Regions from separate parts of the Proteus vulgaris genome, predicted to be linked through region 2. Evidence: predicted binding sites of a transcription regulator. Region 2 holds the regulator's gene; the other holds the start of a gene.

Region 1 (4,451 bases), 1.9 Mb from region 2:
TGTACTCTTATCGACACTTTTTCAATTTATTTTAATTTTTTACTAAAGTTTTTTATAAATTGGTTTTTTATTTTCTATACATAAAAAGAGTTAGTTAAGAGAAGCAAAAATGTTACTTATGTATCATTTTTTATAATTTAATATAAAAAACAAAAAACACCGTAAAATCAACTAACTATAAATTTAGTGACTTAAATAACAAATAAGAAGTGTTAAAGAAATAAAAAGATAATTTGGGGAGGAAATAAATTTTGGAATATTCTTAATTTAATCAATTAATAAAAAACACCTCAAGTTATACGTGACTTGAGGTGTTCGTATTTAATAGTTAGAAAGTGGTTTCTATCCCAAATCTAACAGTACGTCCTGGAATTGGCATATAAATAACCGTACCAGGATCAAATGTATAACGATCCGTTAAGTTATCAATATTAAATGTGAAGTTGATGTTTTTTCTTAATGCGTACTTACCAAAAAGATCGACAGTCGTTGATGAGTATAATTTCTGAACAGGAGCAGCCGCCGTTCCAACTAACCATTTTTGAGGATAATCTTTTCCTGAATTATAACGAACCCTAACACCTGTTTGTAATTTTTGATCAAACATTTTGATACCCGCAATTCCGGAGAAAATTTTCTCTGGTGGTATTCTTGATGGCGATAATCCCCATGCAAAGCCAACAGAATTACAGGCTGATTCAAGACGACCTAATTCCATTTCAGCTTTTGAACATAAATTAGCTTTATTATAGAAAGTCGCATCAACGGAACCGAAAAGATAATTTGAATCATATTTTAATTCAACTTCATAACCTGATAATTTAAATTTATCGTAATTCTTAGTAATAACGTAAGACTCAGGATAATATCCACCATTTGGATTTACCCCTTGAGAAAGATAATTCTTAATATCATTGTTGAAATAAGCAATACGTAATGACGTATTATCTTCATCAAAAATAAGATTATCTTTATCTAAATGGATACCGACTTCGAAAGATCGTGCATTTTCAGGTTTAATCGGATACTTAGGGTTATAAGAATATGTTTGATCTGATACAGAGCTTTCAAATAAACTTGGTTCTCTATAAGTATCTGAATATTTACTATAAAGATCTAAGTCTGGTGTCACATGGAAACGGATCTCACCAAAGAAATCATTTTTAGGCCCATATGTTGTTGTTTTTCCAGCGATATGATCTTCAACTTTAAATGAATGAATACGCCAACCGCCCAATGTATCAATCCATTCACCTTTATAAGCAATATTGGTAAACAATGAGCTCGTTATCCCTTTTGCATTCCGATTTGCAGGAGGAAGCTCTTTACCTGGCGTTGTACCCTCAGGACTCCAATTAGATTCATATCTTTTGGTTAATGGTTTTGTCGTTTGGGTCATATACTCAATACCATAAGTGATATCTATTGGCTGATTCGCAAACTGAGATGTATTTTCTATATTAAAACCAATACGTTCATCATTGTATTTATGTTTATATTGATTTCCATTATGAGCAGTAACATCATCCGTTAAGCCATTTCTTTGATTAAATCTCCCTTTTGTCCACCAAACACCGACATTCATATCCACTAGAATCGATTCTGGTTTATAAGAGTAATTTACAGATGTTGTATCTATTTTGGCGCTACCGAGTGTCCATTGAGACATTTTTCCATCATATTGATACCAATAAGCGGCAAGAACTTCACCCGCCTTTTGTTCATGGTGACGATAATTAATTTCTAGGCTGGAATCAGCATTAAAATAGATATTGGATTTCAATAAAGTTGACTGGCTTTCATAACTGGTATTAACGACTTCCTGACCTGGTTTAATCGGCGCATCCGTCTGTTTATATTTATCATACCCATGTTTACCCGCAATAAAGTTACCTTGCGTACGGTCACTATAAGCGATTAAAAAGTCGAATTTATCATTTCTATATGCCACACCAGCAGTATAAGAACCATTATTAAAATGGGTACTTTTTAAATCTGTTGATGGCTGATAACTACCTTCATTTTCTTCACTCGAACTCACTGTTGGTCGCACATTATTATTATAGAGACTGCCTTTAAACAGAAAGCCGACTTGATCCCCTTGAGGGATAATGCTATTTGCTGAAATCGTTTTTAACTTAACGGTTCCGCCTATCGCTCCCCCAGAGAATTTACTCATGGAAGCGCCTTTTTCTATTTCAATAGAATCAATTAAGTCTGAATCAATATATGTTCGGTCTGCACTTCCTTGATAACCTCGCCAAGTATTGGTTGATTGTAGACTTCCATCAATAATGATAGGAACACGGCCATTTCCTTGTAATCCGCGAATACCAATATCAAGTGCCCCAGCTTCATTTCTAGAGTTATTGCTTTGAAGCGATGTTTCATTAGCAAAGATATCTGAATTAGTCGTTCCTCTTATCGTACTAATGTCTTTTGTATTAATATGCTTAATATCTGTTTTAGTTTTATTTGCGGTAACAACAAGTTTGTCTTCTTGATTTGCTGGCGTATTTTGGCTGGCTAAAGATGACGTTGATATGCATAAAATAACCAAGGTTATTATATTTTTCTTTGCTTGAAATATCATTTAAGTAATGCCTTTCACTTATCAACTATCAATCGTTTTATATCATCAAGTAATTTGATGAATGTTAAAAACCCATCTGTCATTTATCTAATAAATTTGAATAACTATTAGCTTTTTGAACAATGAATGAAAACAAAATAACTATATTATTTATAGGGTTATATTCCTTTAATGGCTTATTTTGGGAATAGAAATATACTCCAATGATAATAATTATCAATATAATAATAACTATTATTATCATCTAGTTAACATTTAGATTTTTATTCTGAACATTTGGCTTATTGGTTTGATAAAATAAATGAAAATAGGATTTGAATAGTGAGTATTGAGATGATATTGAGGGAAGATAAGTTGGAGCGGGCGAAGGGAATCGAACCCTCGTATAGAGCTTGGGAAGCTCTCGTTCTACCATTGAACTACGCCCGCAGTTGGTTTTTCCAATTATACGCTCACCTAATCGAACAGCAATCCCCTTCTTATTTAAGTGATTATTTAATCATCATGAAAAATATAAACTATTAATAATAAACATAAAAAAGCCACCTATTGGTGGCTTTAAATTAATTATTATTCTAATTAAGAAGTAACAATTATTTATTAGGACGCATTGCCGGGAATAAAATGACATCACGGATAGTATGACTATCAGTAAATAACATTACCATACGGTCAATACCAATACCTAAACCTGCTGTTGGCGGTAATCCATGTTCTAATGCCGTAATATAGTCATGGTCAAAGAACATAGCTTCTGCATCACCGGCTTCTTTTTGACGAACTTGATCTTCAAAACGTTCAGCTTGGTCTTGTGCATCATTAAGTTCTGAGAAACCATTACCAATTTCACGACCACCAATAAAGAATTCGAAGCGGTCAGTGATAAATGGATTATCGTCGTTACGACGAGCTAATGGTGAAACTTCTGCCGGGTATTCAATGATAAAAGTTGGTTGAATTAAGTGGCTTTCTGCAACTTCTTCAAAAATTTCACACTGAACACGGCCTAAGCCCCAGCTTTTCTCAATCTTAATACCAATAGATTGGGCAATAGCAACTGCTTTATCCATATCATCAAGATCAGCCATTACAGTTTCTGGACGATATTTGCAGATAGCTTCTTTCATGGTTAATTTGGCAAATGGCTTGCCAAAATCAAACTCTTGGTCGCCGTATTTCACTAACGAAGAACCCAGTACATTTTCAGTTAATGTACGGAATAATTCTTCCGTTAATTCAATTAAGTCACGGTAATCTGCATACGCCATATAGAGTTCCATCATAGTGAACTCTGGGTTATGACGCGGTGATACACCTTCATTACGGAAGTTACGGTTGATTTCGAATACGCGATCAAAACCACCGACAACTAAACGTTTTAAATATAACTCAGGTGCAATACGCAGATACATATCAATATCTAACGCATTATGGTGAGTAATAAACGGACGCGCACTTGCTCCACCAGGAATGGTTTGCATCATCGGTGTTTCAACTTCCATAAAGCCTTTGTTCACCATAAATTGACGAATACCCGCCATAACTTGTGAACGAATTTGGAAAGTTTTACGTGATCCGTCGTTAGAGATCAGATCTAAATAACGCTGACGATAACGCATTTCTTGGTCAGCTAAACCGTGGAATTTATCTGGTAACGGGCGCAGTGCTTTAGTTAATAAACGCACTTCTGTACAGTGAACACTTAATTCACCTGTTTTCGTTTTAAAAACACGACCACGAGCACCTAAGATATCGCCAAGATCCCATTTTTTAAATTGCTCGTTGTAGATGCCTTCTGGCAAATCATCACGAGAAACATAAAGCTGAATGCGACCACCCATGTCTTGCAATGTAGCGA
Region 2 (4,451 bases):
TATGCATGGGATGCTAAACCAAGTGGTAAAGCCATTTATGATCAAGGTCAGCGCATCAGAGAAAGTGCGTGGAATGCGGATATTATGTATACGGTTCAAGAAGGTCGCGCTAAAGGGACACTCTTTAAGCTTCATTATACCCGTTATGATAACCATTCCGATATCCCAAGTTATGAAGGTGGTTTTGGTAATATCTTCCAAGATGAAAAAGACGTTAAATTTAACGTAATTATGCCATTTACTATTTTCTAATATCAGAGTGAGGATAAAGTGTATTAATTGCACTTTATCCTGAATAAAAATAAAAAGCTAAATACGATTACGATAAGTAAAAATAACTAATAGAAAGAGTAGGGATAAATTAAAAAGAATAAATATTATTCTCAAAAATTAGCCTCGTTAATAAAGTGAAGTTGTCAGCAGTAGTAAAAAGTAGAAGTAAAGTCGTCATGTCATGTTATGTCGTCTGAGATAAATGTGAGTGGGTTATGTTTATCTCTTGAGCTTCAGTTATTTCGCAAAATTTGCGTAAGGTATTTACCCTAAAAGGCAGTCAGAGTGGGTATCGTAGTGGGGGGTAAATACCTTTATTTTTAAATCCTTTCTTTTTCGTCCTTTTCATCCTTGTGCGTTTTTTCATTCTATGGCAAATTTCTTCTCATTCATTTTATCTCTCCTTAATTTATTATTCTGCATTGAATACTATTTAATAATGCACGTTTTCAGGAAGAAGCATGTTAAAGCGATTGGATGATTTTTTATTAGAACCACCATTGAAGCCTTTTAAAGGTATAAAACGATTTATTGTTGAATTTCTTTTTTTTGGTGTGAAAGAAGCGCGTTCTTGTTTATTTGCGGGATTTTTCTTTTTTATTTTATTTGTAACACCAAGTAAAGGAATATTAGGGATACCTCGTTATGACGTTTTACTTATTCTCGCTATTGCTTTCCAATTATGGATGGTATGGGGAAAACTCGAAACATGGGATGAATTAAAAGCGATCTGTTTTTTCCACATTGTTGGTTTTGTGATGGAATTATTTAAAACATCAGCGGCAATTGGATCGTGGAAATACCCTGATTTTGCTTACACTAAATTGTGGGAAGTCCCTTTATTTACAGGGTTTATGTATTCCGCGGTAGGAAGTTATTTAATTCAAGCATGGCGTTTTTTAAAAGTACGAATTGAACATTATCCACCTTATTGGATGGCAACTTTGGTTGCGCTCGCTATCTATATTAATTTCTTTTCTCATCACTTTATCGGTGATTATCGCTGGTATTTAACTGCCTTTATTTTAGGTCTTTATGCCCGTAGTGTGGTTTATTTTACGCCTTATGATACAGAGCGAAAAATGCCACTATTATTGGCTTTTGTTCTGATAGGTTTCTTTATTTGGCTTGCTGAGAATTTCGGTACATTTTTTGGCGTATGGCAATATCCTAACCAAATTGGTGCTTGGTCTGCTGTACATGCAGGAAAATGGGGCTCTTGGTCACTGTTAGTCATTGTTACATTTACTATCGTGGTTCATTTAAAACATATTAAACACAGTATCAGTGTGGCTAAGTAGAGTTATCCTCGGATTTTAGGCAATAAAAAGGAACTGTAGACAGTTCCTTTTTTTTACTGAGAGATTATCCAGAATGAATTATTTCTCATCATGTGCGTGGCTATCTTCTTTACAATTGCCTTCAGCACAGTGGCCATATAAATAAAGGCTATGATTGGAAAGCTTGATACCATGACGTTCAGCGATGTTTCTTTGGCGCACTTCAATCGCATCATCTGTAAACTCGATAACTTTACCACAATCAAGACAAATTAAATGATCGTGATGGTGTTGTTGAGTTAATTCAAATACTGATTTACCACCTTCAAAATTATGTCGGGTAACAATACCAGCATCGTCAAATTGGTTTAAGACGCGATACACGGTTGCCAGACCAATCTCTTCACCGATATCGATGAGTTTTTTATAGAGATCTTCAGCACTGACATGATGGCACTCAGGATCCTGGAGCACTTCCAAGATCTTTAAGCGAGGAAGTGTAACTTTTAACCCAGCATTTTTTAACGCTTTATTATTGTCGGTCATGCGGATTTAATCCTGTTGCTAATGGTGAATTTAATTTTTGTGCTCACTAATAGGGTTGATTCATTAACACTCGGGTGAATAAATAACCTTATTGATTATAGGCATGATATTTAAAAATAAACACCCCTACCTATCACACTATCTTAGCACACCATTGAATAATTATCATTCTCAATATTGAGTATTTATTTATCCCAGAATTTCATCTAGGCTCATTTCTTCTTTGATTTGAGCAACCCAAGCATCAACACGCTCTTCGGTTAATTCTGGTTGACGGTCTTCGTCAATCGCAAGGCCGATAAAGTGATTATCATCTGCAAGCCCTTTAGAGGCTTCAAAATGGTAACCTTCTGTTGGCCAGTGACCCACAATGACAGCACCACGAGGTTCAATAATATCGCGGATTGTGCCCATTGCATCACAGAAGTATTCTGCATAGTCCTCTTGGTCGCCACAACCGAACAGTGCAACCAGCTTACCGTCAAAATTAATATCTTCTAGTGTTGGGAAAAAGTCATCCCAATCGCATTGTGCTTCACCATAATACCAAGTAGGAATACCTAGTAACAGAATATCAAATGCTTCGATATCTTCTTTACTGGATTTTGCGATATCATGAACTTCGGCATTATCAGCCCCCAGTCTTTCTTGAAGCATTTTGGCAATATTTTCAGTGTTGCCGGTATCACTGCCGAAGAATATACCTATGATTGCCATAAAGTGAGATAACCTCTTTTATTCTATATTCGTTATACTTCAAATTGTTGCGTTGTTGGCTACGTTAATTCGTACTAATTACATACTTTGTATGTACCAGTAACGCCTTTACTTACCACCTAGCCACACTTCAAAATAGTTAGAGTATATTTGTCTGTGTTTGAACAATTACTAGTGAAAAATAAACATCTTGTTTTCATAATAGAAAACTAAAAAACGTATTTTGACGAAAATAGCAGTGTAATTCTGTCGAATTTGTGTGGTTTAGCTGCTAGCTATTCTCATTTTGATGTATTTTCAAGGCGTGATTTTGCGCCAATTGTTCTAGTAATATTTCTTCAATAAGCTCGCTACGGCTAACATTTCTTGCAGTCGCCAACTCATTAAGTGCATTCACAGCGTCCTCATTTAATTTCAACTCAACTCGACGTAAACCATTGACTCTGTCTCGTCTTAATTGGTTGCGTTTATTAATTCTAAGCTGTTCATCCCGAGAAAGCGGGTTTGTTTTAGGTCGCCCAGGTCTGCGTTCATCTGCGAACAAATCCAGTGTGGTGCGATCAGTTTGTTCTTTTGCCATAAATTTTGCTGTGAAAGGGCGTATACCAATGACTAAATTGCGAAACGCCCAATAATACCCCACATAGTGGCGTCCTGCCACTGCTTCCTGAGTTTAACCTATTGTCATTTGGTCTTTTTATCGACAGATTGCGTGATTAAGTACAATAATTATACATTCAGCTAAATTATTACTTTCTTAATGGCGTCACTTTAGGCAATAAATTAAGCTTTGGATAAAAAACGACGAATAGCGTTAATAACAGTGCTAGGCTTTTCTGAATGTACCCAGTGTCCAGTATTTGCTACGACAAAAGCGCTAGCTTGCGGAAATTGGCGTGCAATATCATTACGGTATTCATCTAATATATAAGGTGATAAACCACCGCGAATAAATAGCACCGGATAATTCCAAGCAGGAACTTCTTTCCAACCAATAATGTCTGAATAAGCATTTTTGATTGCAGATAAATTAAATAGCCATTCACCACTTTTAAATGATTTAAGTAAAAACTGAATAACTCCCTCTTCTTTAATAAAGGGACTCATAATTTCTACTGCATCTTGACGTCGTGTAACTTGAGCTTTACTGACGGCTTCGAGTGCCGCAAAAATGTTATCGTGGCGACGGACATTGTAAGCTACAGGTGACATATCTATTACGACAATGCGAGCAATTCGCTCTGGTGCTAATGCCGTCATTGCCATTGCTATTTTTCCCCCCATGGAGTGCCCAATAATGATGGCTTTTGAGATATGTAAACTATCAAGTAATGTAAGTACATCTTGTGCCATATCTTGATAGTTCATACTTTCGCTATGAGGAGAATGTCCATGATTACGCACGTCAATTTGGATCACGGAGTGGTCTTTGCGTAGATCACGCCCTAATATGCCTAAATTATTTAAGTCACCAAAAAGACCGTGGATCAAAACAATAGGTAAATCGGATGCAGGTGCTGTTTCAGGTTGATGTAATTGATAATTTAATAATGTATTGAGTTTCATGTTAATGACCAAAAAATAATTGCGATTTTTTCTATGATGACATGCACAAGGTGCTAAGCCAACTTATCG

What was found. The regulator Fur, encoded in region 2, represses iron uptake genes when iron is present. The targets are predictions, from matches to a motif close to ATAATAATGAGAACNACTATCAA.
Region 1: the regulator Fur is predicted to act here: its motif matches at 2,797-2,819, upstream of LW139_RS14590 (TonB-dependent receptor domain-containing protein).

The regions. Positions count from the first base shown of each region.
Region 1 is NZ_CP090064.1:3,019,403-3,023,853, forward strand. It holds gene LW139_RS14590 (TonB-dependent receptor domain-containing protein) at 329-2,593, opposite strand; tRNA gene LW139_RS14595 (tRNA-Gly) at 2,949-3,022, opposite strand; gene lysS (lysine--tRNA ligase) at 3,187-4,451, opposite strand, start outside.
Region 2 is NZ_CP090064.1:1,151,899-1,156,349, forward strand. It holds gene chiP (chitoporin ChiP) at 1-252, shown strand, start outside; gene LW139_RS05475 (DUF817 domain-containing protein) at 735-1,574, shown strand; gene fur (ferric iron uptake transcriptional regulator) at 1,653-2,099, opposite strand; gene fldA (flavodoxin FldA) at 2,289-2,816, opposite strand; gene ybfE (LexA regulated protein) at 3,088-3,396, opposite strand; gene ybfF (esterase) at 3,600-4,382, opposite strand.